Regions from separate parts of the Halomonas sp. N3-2A genome, predicted to be linked through region 1. Evidence: predicted binding sites of a transcription regulator. Region 1 holds the regulator's gene; the other holds the start of a gene.
The links. Region 1 encodes FliA, which starts transcription of late flagellar genes. Its sites were predicted from a motif close to CTAAAGTTNNNNNNNNNNCNGCCGATA; they were not measured.
Positions count from the first base shown of each region.

Region 2: the regulator FliA is predicted to act here: its motif matches at 2,049-2,075, upstream of fliD (flagellar filament capping protein FliD).

Region 1 is NZ_CP022286.1:3,702,362-3,706,784, reverse strand. It holds gene flhF (flagellar biosynthesis protein FlhF) at 1-1,238, shown strand, start outside; gene CEK60_RS17315 (hypothetical protein) at 1,235-1,813, shown strand; gene CEK60_RS17310 (flagellar protein FlhE) at 1,881-2,321, shown strand; gene CEK60_RS17305 (RNA polymerase sigma factor FliA) at 2,348-3,049, shown strand; gene CEK60_RS17300 (motility protein A) at 3,089-3,904, shown strand; gene CEK60_RS17295 (OmpA/MotB family protein) at 3,909-4,423, shown strand, end outside.
Region 2 is NZ_CP022286.1:4,633,954-4,638,376, forward strand. It holds gene CEK60_RS21390 (exopolysaccharide biosynthesis protein) at 1-434, shown strand, start outside; gene CEK60_RS21395 (YqhA family protein) at 500-1,105, shown strand; gene CEK60_RS21400 (hypothetical protein) at 1,443-1,772, opposite strand; gene fliD (flagellar filament capping protein FliD) at 2,154-3,500, shown strand; gene fliD (flagellar filament capping protein FliD) at 3,733-4,423, shown strand, end outside.

The DNA of each region.
Region 1 (4,423 bases):
TTACCAAGCAGGACGAAGCTGGCCGGTTAGCCCCCGTGCTAGATATTGTCATACGCCATGGCTTGCGCGTGTTGTTTGGTTCGTACGGGCAACGTGTTCCAGAAGATATGGCGGTTGCGGACCCTGCTGCGCTGATCGATCAAGCGCTTAATACCCCATTGGGGAGGGGGCGTGAAGAGCGATCTTCGCCCTCCGCTGCGCAGCCTCACTCGGTGAGTCTGCCGCGCTGGTCGCGGGACGTGCTGGGGCAAGGGCGCCGCCTCAGCTCTGTGCTGACGCGGCTGCGTGAAAGGATTGTTGGGTTTTCAGCGCTAGAGTCGGTATGGGATATCGCCTCCTTACCGGGCGTGCTGCAAGATAAACGCTTGGATGCACTACTGGCTAGCGAGCCCTGCGCGGATAAGGGACTGGGCATGGCATGGTCTCCCCGCCGTAATGAGCGGGGCTGTGACTGGTCGATGCCCGATCTTGGATTAGACGCCGATGGCGGTTGGCTAGCGCTAACCAGCCTACAGCACCGTCAGCCCGCAGGCTGGCAATCACGGCTGCTGCACCAGGGCGAAACGATGGGGGCCGCCGTACATCTGCTCCCCGTGTTTCCCGACCCCGCCACGTTAGCGTGGCTAGAAGCCCAACACTTGACCTGGATCACGCAAGTAGCTGCCACTCAACGGGTATACTGTCAGGGCAAGCGTTATGCCCAGCGTCAGCTGTTCACAGATAGCCCGCTCACACATCACACTGATCTACGTTTTCGTGGTCAAACGGTGCAGCTATGGCACACCCATATTGCTGTCGAGGACGCCGCTGGTACTCCGCTGTTGGCATGGGTTGGTGAAGTTCGCGATCCAGAAAATGGCAAACGCATCGCGCGTCGCTACTGGTTAACGCCTGCCCGATTAGGTGCGGATGTGCGTTCGCTTCTAGTTATCCAGTTGCAAAGCGAAGGGGTGTCTAGCCTAACCAAGCGCGCTTGGCAGCAGTTGAAAGATGCGGATGATGGCGAAGTAAGCTCGGAGGTTCGCTTATTGATGGCCAGCGGTGTCGCTGCTGCAGCGGGACACTTAGATATCGCCAATGATGACGCTGCGATAGCACTGCGCTCCGATTTGTTAAGGTTGTTGGGCACCACGCGTAAGCGGCGCGACACAGCGATGCTAGATGCGCTTGTTCACGCGTTTATGGCCCGTGACGCCATTCGCCAACTCAGCAGCGTTAGCCGTGAGGGGCTGGCATGAGCGCCCCGGATCAGGCAGCGGGCCTGCGCAAGTGGGCAGATTTACAGCGCCAGCAGCGCCAAGCAGAGTCAGTTGAGAGTGATCCCACGGGAGACGAACTTGCAGCTGAACCACTGACCGCTATGACCGATTCTTTAACGGTGCCGCCAACTGCTGCCCAAGCGCAAACCAGCGCATCGCCCTCGGTGCCGCAGAAGCCGCTTATCGTGATCGGTATGCCTAACGGTGGCGATCAGCAGGTGGCAAGAGTAAAAGGGCGCCTAGCCCAATGGTCAGTGCTGGGGCGACGTTGGGCTGGCGACCCGGATGATTGGGATATTCACATCGTCAATGCGGATGCCGCTAATCTTAGCCAACTGAAAGCGCGCTTTCCGCGTTGGGCACTATGGATTAATAGCGATGCCGATGCTTTCGCCCAGATGTACCGCTCGTTGCGGCAAATGCAGGAAAACGGTGGCCCTAGGCAGCTGTTAGCGCTGCACGAGCCAGATTTGCCGCGCCGAGGTCTACTCGATAACCTGCGCGAAGCAGCCAGCTATTACTTGGATATAGAGCTTTTACTGCTGGCGCGATGACAGCTAGCCTGACGCTATGTAGCCGTGCTTTAACAGCGGCTATCAAGCGCCCCGATAAGGAATAACAATGTCGATGCTCGCTGACTTCAAGGTCGATACCTGCAAAGCTGACAGGCTGCTCAAAAGGGTGTTGATGGTGGCGCTAAGCGTCATCACCATGAGTGCTTATGCCGCGACGGGCAGTTGGAGTAGTGAGGTGCCCAGCGTACTGGTCGCGATGAGTGACCGAGCTGTCAGCAGCCAGCCCATTCAGCCGCCAGCAGGGGCGCAGGTAGAGCATGCTGCGATAGAGCGTATTCATTGGCGTTTTCAAATGCCGGTTAATGCGCCGGTTAATGCGTGGCTATGCCACCCTGAGCAGTGTGTTCCTTTAACTGCTATGCGAGGTTCAACCACTGCGTTAGCCGGAAAACAGGTCAGTGGGCCGCTGCACTTTCGTTTTGCGTTGACGCCGGGCCAGCGCCCGGTACGGGTGCAGGAACTGCAAGTGATTGTGAATTACCAGTGAACAGAGTTCAGCCGTGAGGCACGAGGATGTATACAGCACAAGGCAGGATTAAACAGAGCGAGCTGTTAACCCAATACATGCCACTGGTAAGACGTCAGGCCTTAACGCTGCAGGTAAGACTACCCGCAAGTATTGAGTTGGATGATCTTATTCAAGCTGGCATGGTGGGCTTATTAGAAGCGCTAGGGCGTTTTGATGCGACCCAGGGAGCAACGTTCGCCACGTTTGCAAGTCAGCGTATTCGCGGTGCCATGATGGATGAGCTGCGCACACGTGACTGGTTGCCGCGTAGTGTACGCCGCTCTGCCAGAGCCGTGGATGATGCGGTGCGTCGCCTTGAACAGCAGTTAGGGCGCCCGCCGGAAGAGGGTGAGATCGCGCGTGACCTGGATATGCCGCTTAGTGAGTATCAGCAATTGCTCAATGATACGAACAGTGGCCAGTTGCTGCCCTTCGAAGAACTGGTGGCCGAAGGGGCCGAGTCCGCAACGGAGGAAGCCACTAACCTGCCCTTCGATCAGTTGTTAGATAAACAGCAACGCCAGTCGTTAATTGACGCGATTGACGCCTTACCTGAGCGTGAAAAGCTACTGATGGCGTTGTATTACCAAGAAGAGCTGAACCTTAAAGAAGTCGGGGCGGTGCTGGGTGTGACCGAATCCCGAGTCTCCCAGCTTCACAGCCAAGCGATTAGCAGGCTTCGCGCTCGCTTATATGACACCACCTAACGCCACTATTAATCACGACTAACCGGCGAGGAGCCGTTGATGAACCCATCTACGCTGATCGGTATTTTTGCCAGCATGCTGTTGCTGGTAAGCGTGCTGTTTTTTACTGCAGAGTCGCCAGAAAGCTTTATTAACTTGCCGGGGCTAGCCATTGTGGTAACGGGCACCTTGGCGGCTACCTTCATTAGTTATCCGCTGAAAGAAGTGCTACGCGTGGTGCGCCTGGTGGGATTGGTGTTTCGGCGTGAAAATACCTATGTGCGTGATGATATCAACGAACTGGTTTCCATGGCGCGCTTGTGGTTTAAAGGCGATGTCAGGGCGGTTGAGAAGGAGCTAGAGCACACTCGTAACCCCTTTTTGCGCACCGGGATTCAACTGGTGATTGCTAACACGAAAGAGGACGAAATTTTCGATATGCTGCGCTGGCGCATCGCACGATTAAAAGCACGGGAGCATGCTGAGGCGCAGATATTTCGTACCATGGCCACCTACGCGCCCGCGTTTGGCATGATCGGTACTTTGGTGGGCTTGGTCAATATGCTGGAAGTGATGGATGCAGGCGATCTTGACGTTATTGGCCCGCGCATGGCTGTGGCTCTGCTGACAACGTTCTACGGTATTCTGCTCGCCAACTTGGTGTTCAAACCGATTGCCGTCAAGCTGGAGCGGCGCACGGAAGAACGCCTTATCACCATGAACATGGTGCTGGAAGGCATTTCGTTAATTACCAAACGGCGGCTGCCTTCTTTTATTGAAGAAACGCTCAATTCCTTCGTTGCTAACTATCATGACGAGATCCGCGATGCCGCTGTAAAACCGCGGCCAACGGTTAGTTCTGCGGCAAAAGGGTAGCGCCATGCTAGATCGTGATTCACGGCACGCGTTGGAATTGCCCACTGTGCCGGGGGAGGGCGATGAAGGGTGGCTAACGAGCTATTTAGACGTATTAACGCTGTTAATCACGCTGTTTGTCTTACTGCTTGCGTTGACGCCGCCGGGGGGAGGGGAAGCCTTTGACCGCGATAGAATGCATTCTGTAAGTGCTATCACCTCGCTTCCGTTGGCCAGCTTAGCAACCGGTATCCATCCTCGGCAAAGCGGGCTCAAGCCGCGAATGACTGAGCTTAATATCCCCGGGGTTAGTGTCTCTCAAGGTGAAGAAGGTGTTACGCTGCGCATCGACGACAGCTTGCTTTTCCCTAGCGGTGATGCCGTACTAACGCCCCAGGGGCAAGATGTGTTAGAAAGCCTTCTGGCAGTGTTAGCATCCTTTGAGGGGCAAATTTCAGTAGAAGGGCATACGGATAATGTTCCCATTGCTACCTCTCGCTTCCCCTCAAATTGGGATCTCTCGGTAGGGCGCGCCATTGC
Region 2 (4,423 bases), 930 kb from region 1:
CGCCCATCATCGGTGATATTCCCGGTATGCCAACGCTTATGGCGGCGTTGGTGTTGCTCACATCCGTTCAGTTATTAATCGGCAGGGAAACTTTCTGGTTACCTAAATGGCTAGTAAAACGCTCGATTTCTCGAAACAAATTCGATAAAGCCATTCACTACATGAAAAAGCCCGCCACGTGGGTTGATAGCTTACTAGGTGTGCGCCTAGCGTGGATGACCGGCTATATCGGGATACGCGTCACCGCCGTGATGTGCTTACTTATCGCGCTAGCCATGCCGCCGATGGAGTTTATTCCGTTTAGCGCCAACGGCGCGGGTTTGGCGCTTACCCTGTTTGGTTTAGGTTTAGTCGCCAGAGACGGCATTATGCTCTCGCTGGGTTTTCTACTCACCGGAGTTACGTTTACGGTTGTGCTGATCAACGTGCTATAAGTTCGCGTACGATCATCCTAGCGCCGCCTAAGCTGACGGCTTTTTAAAAGGAGCAAGCACGCACCATGTCTGATCCAGCACCGTCTGAGTCATCATCATCGAACTCACCATCGCCACATTCAACGCTGCCGCCTGCGCCCAAAACGCCCCGTGAACAATCCCCCTGGGAGCGGCGGATTGAAACAGTGCTTTGGAATTCTCGCTTTCTGGTAATGCTGGCGGTAGTGCCAAGCCTGTTGGGCTCACTGATGCTGTTTATTGTGGGTACGCTGGATATCTTAACCGTGGTGGGTGATGTACTGCGCTACTACCTGGTGGATAGCTCTCAAGATATCCACGACACCCTGGTGCCGGACATCATCATCGCCGTTGATGTTTATTTAATAGCGATTGTGCTGCTGATCTTTGGGCTAGGTATCTATCGGCTGTTTGTTTCCCGGATCGACCAGGCGGAAGTGCGCTATCCCAAGCATCCGTTTAACGTAGGCTCACTGGATCAACTCAAGGACAAAATTGCCCGCGTGGTGATTCTGGCGGTGATTATTGAGTTTTTCCGCGCCGTGGTGGATATCCGTTTCACAACGCCACTGGAAGCCATCTACCTCGCGCTTTCAGTGCTGGCGCTGGCCGCAGCGCTTTATCTGATGAGCCTAGGGCATAAGGGGGAGTGAGACGAATCGTCGTACTTTCTCTTAAGAGAGCGATTCAATGCCCACCAAGGGTAAATTACGCAAACATAACCAATCACTGCTAGGCTAGAGATGTTATTTCAAGGTGTTGCTCTCTTTGAAGCAAGCCTTTAAACGCAAAAGCAAGGAGTGCCGTTATGCGTAACATTATCTATATTATTGGTCTAATCGTTGTTGTGCTGTTTATTCTATCGCTGCTTGGACTGCGTTAAGCACACCGCGCCAATAGAAAAGCGCCCGCAGCCCTTTTTTCAAGGGCCGACGGGCGCTTTGTATTTAAAACGTCGTATTTAGAACGTGCAGAGCAAAGCAAGCGCGATTACGCGCAGTCGGCAGCTCCCTGGCCAAACATATCAAACATTAGCTCTCGTCCCATAGACGTCAGTACGAAGCGGTCGTAATCATTAAATTCAGCGGCACCGCTCTCTTCAAGCACCCGTTGGCATGTTTTCCAACTAGGGCAATGTCCCTTCAAATGAGCCAGCTCGCGTCGGGCAAGGCCACGCTGCGGCAAGGTAATGGTTTCGAGCACATGGCCGTTATCGTAAAGCAGCTCGGCAACGGTAGAAAGGCAGTGGCGTAGGCTGCGCTGCACATGATAAGCGGCAGACGCTACGCTGGATGCGGGTTGTGACACCTCGGAAGGCATAAGTCGTTCTCCTGCAAATAGCCCTAAAATGGGCTTGTTGCAGTGCATTATAAAGCAATGCGGGTATTAGACCAAGGTCTATGGTGGATTGGTGTCAAAGCAACCGCTGACCTTTTCCTGACATATTTCTGTCATCTAGATAATTCAACATGTGGGCCGCTAGGGGAAAAGCAAAAAGTATTAATTAAAATTGATGGTGTTATGCCTTTTTAGCTTTATGTAAGCGTCATTCTTTACAATTCATTACTTTTTAGTACGTAAAAAAAGCCAAATAGGCTCAAGTCTAAGCTTTAATGGTCGATAGTATTAAATATAAATCACATTCTTACGTATGAGCAGCGCCAGCGTGTTGGGCGTTATTTAAAAAAAGGGCAGTAACTTATGGCTTCCATTTCATCACTCGGTATTGGCTCAGGGCTCGACCTCAACGGCTTGCTGGATCAACTGCAAGATGCTGAGCGAGGGAAACTGAAGCCTATAGAGCGTCAACTGGAAACCCAGCAGACCAAGATTTCTGCTTATGGTCAGCTGCAAAGTGCGCTCTCCAAATTTCAAACTGCCTCCGCTGAGTTAAACGACAGTGCGCTTTACGAAAGCCTTTCCACGAATGTGGGAGGCGATGCCATTACTGCCACGGCAGACGGCGAAGCGCAGCCCGGTAGTTATAACGTCACCGTTGATACACTCGCTACCCGTGGCACGCTGGCCTCTGAAGGAGTTGCCGAACTGGACGCGCCGCTAACGACCACTGAGCAAACGTTAACCTTCACATTCGGTGATGGGGCCAGTAAAGAGGTCACCATCGGTGCGAATAGCAGCCTGGAAGATATTCGCGATGCGATTAACGCTAGTGAGGATTCAGGCGTTAACGCCACCATTGTGAACGACGGCACCAACTACCGGCTGGCGCTTAGTTCCAGTGAAACCGGTGCGGATGCCTCTATTAGCGGCTTTAGCTTTTCAGGCACCGAGCCCTTCGCTGCGGACACCGATAACACCCTTCAAGCAGGCACTAATGCTGCGTTGACGGTGAATGGCATTGCCATTACCAGCCCTACCAATCAGGTGGAAGGGGCGATTCAAGGCGTGACGCTTAATCTTCAAGAAGAGGGCGATAGCACCGTGGCAGTCGAGCAGAATACACGCGCTGTTCGTGAAGCAATTACGGGCTTTGTCGATGCCTATAACGAGCTTAAGGGCACCATCGGCGAGCTGACCAGTTACAATGCGGAAACCGGCGTGGCAGGCGAGCTGAACGGCGATAGTACGGTGCGCACGGTGGAGTCACGCATGCGCAGCATATTAAGTGGCGGTATCGAAGGTGAGTTCTCGATGCTTAGTGATATTGGTATTTCACTACAGCGGGACGGCACGCTTTCTATTGATGAAAGCGAGCTGGATAACGCCATTGTCAATAACCAGAATGCGCTGTCGGTGTTCTTCGCTGGTGACGCCGACGATTCAGGTATGGCAGGCCAGCTAAACCAGGGCCTAGACCAGTTATTAGGTACGAACGGGGCTGTGAAAGGCGCTATTACCGGGGCGGAAAATCGTGTGGAATCCCTTGTAGAGCGCTACACCCGAACAGAACAAACCATTGAGCGGACCATCTCCCGCTACCGTACCCAGTTCGGCCAGTTGGATAGCATGCTTGCCCAGATGGACCAAACCAGCGACTATCTAACCCAGCAGTTTGATGCCCTCGACGCTCAGCTTGGGCGTAAATAGTCGCTAAAGTAATTGGGTGGTTGTTGAACGCCTACGCTAACGCCTGCTTCCTGCAGGCGTTTTCATTAGAAAATTCCCATTTCTAGTAAAAAAGTATGTAAAGCGGCGAAAGCGCGAAAAGGCGCTAAAGTTGTACGCTTTTCTGCCGATAGCAGTGCTGTTAAATAAACGGGCGTGCGCATGCGTGCCTGGGTCTTATGGTTTAGCCTTTTGCACTGAGGAATACCCCCGCATGGCGACGATAACCTCTCTTGGCGTTGGTTCTAACCTTGATCTCAGTGGTTTGCTTGATCAGCTTCAAGCGGCTGAGCGGGGCAAGCTCGCGCCAATTACGCTTCAAAAGAAACAGCAGCAGGCGAAAATTTCTGCTTTCGGTCAACTTCAAACGTCGCTGAACTCGTTTCAAGATGCGGTCGCCAAAATCAACGACCCCAAGCTCTACCAAAGCCTTTCCGCCAATGTGCGTGGCGATGCCATTAAAGCGACTGCCGCCGCAGATGCGCTGCCGGGCAGCTACCGGGTAGAGGTCAGCCAATTGGCCACCTCTGGCACGCTGGCCTCAAACCGCGTGGGAGAGCGGGACGCCGCCCTAGATCTACAAGGGGCGACCGCGCTGCAACTGACCTTTGGCGATGGCGAGAGCGTCGAGATCAACATCGTAGAAGGCAGTAGCCTTGCGGATATTCGTGATGCCATTAACGCTGATAAAGAAGCTGGTGTTAACGCCACGATTATCAACGATGGCACCGGCTATCGGCTGGAACTTAGTTCTAAAACGACCGGTGCAGACGCCTCTATTGAAAACTTTAGTTTTGTTGGTGCCGGTGGCACCGTAGTGCCTGGCCCCTTTGCTGAAGGTGCGGCAACAAAGCGCCCAGGGGAAAATGCTGCGCTTACAGTTAATGGCATTGCGATTAGTAGTG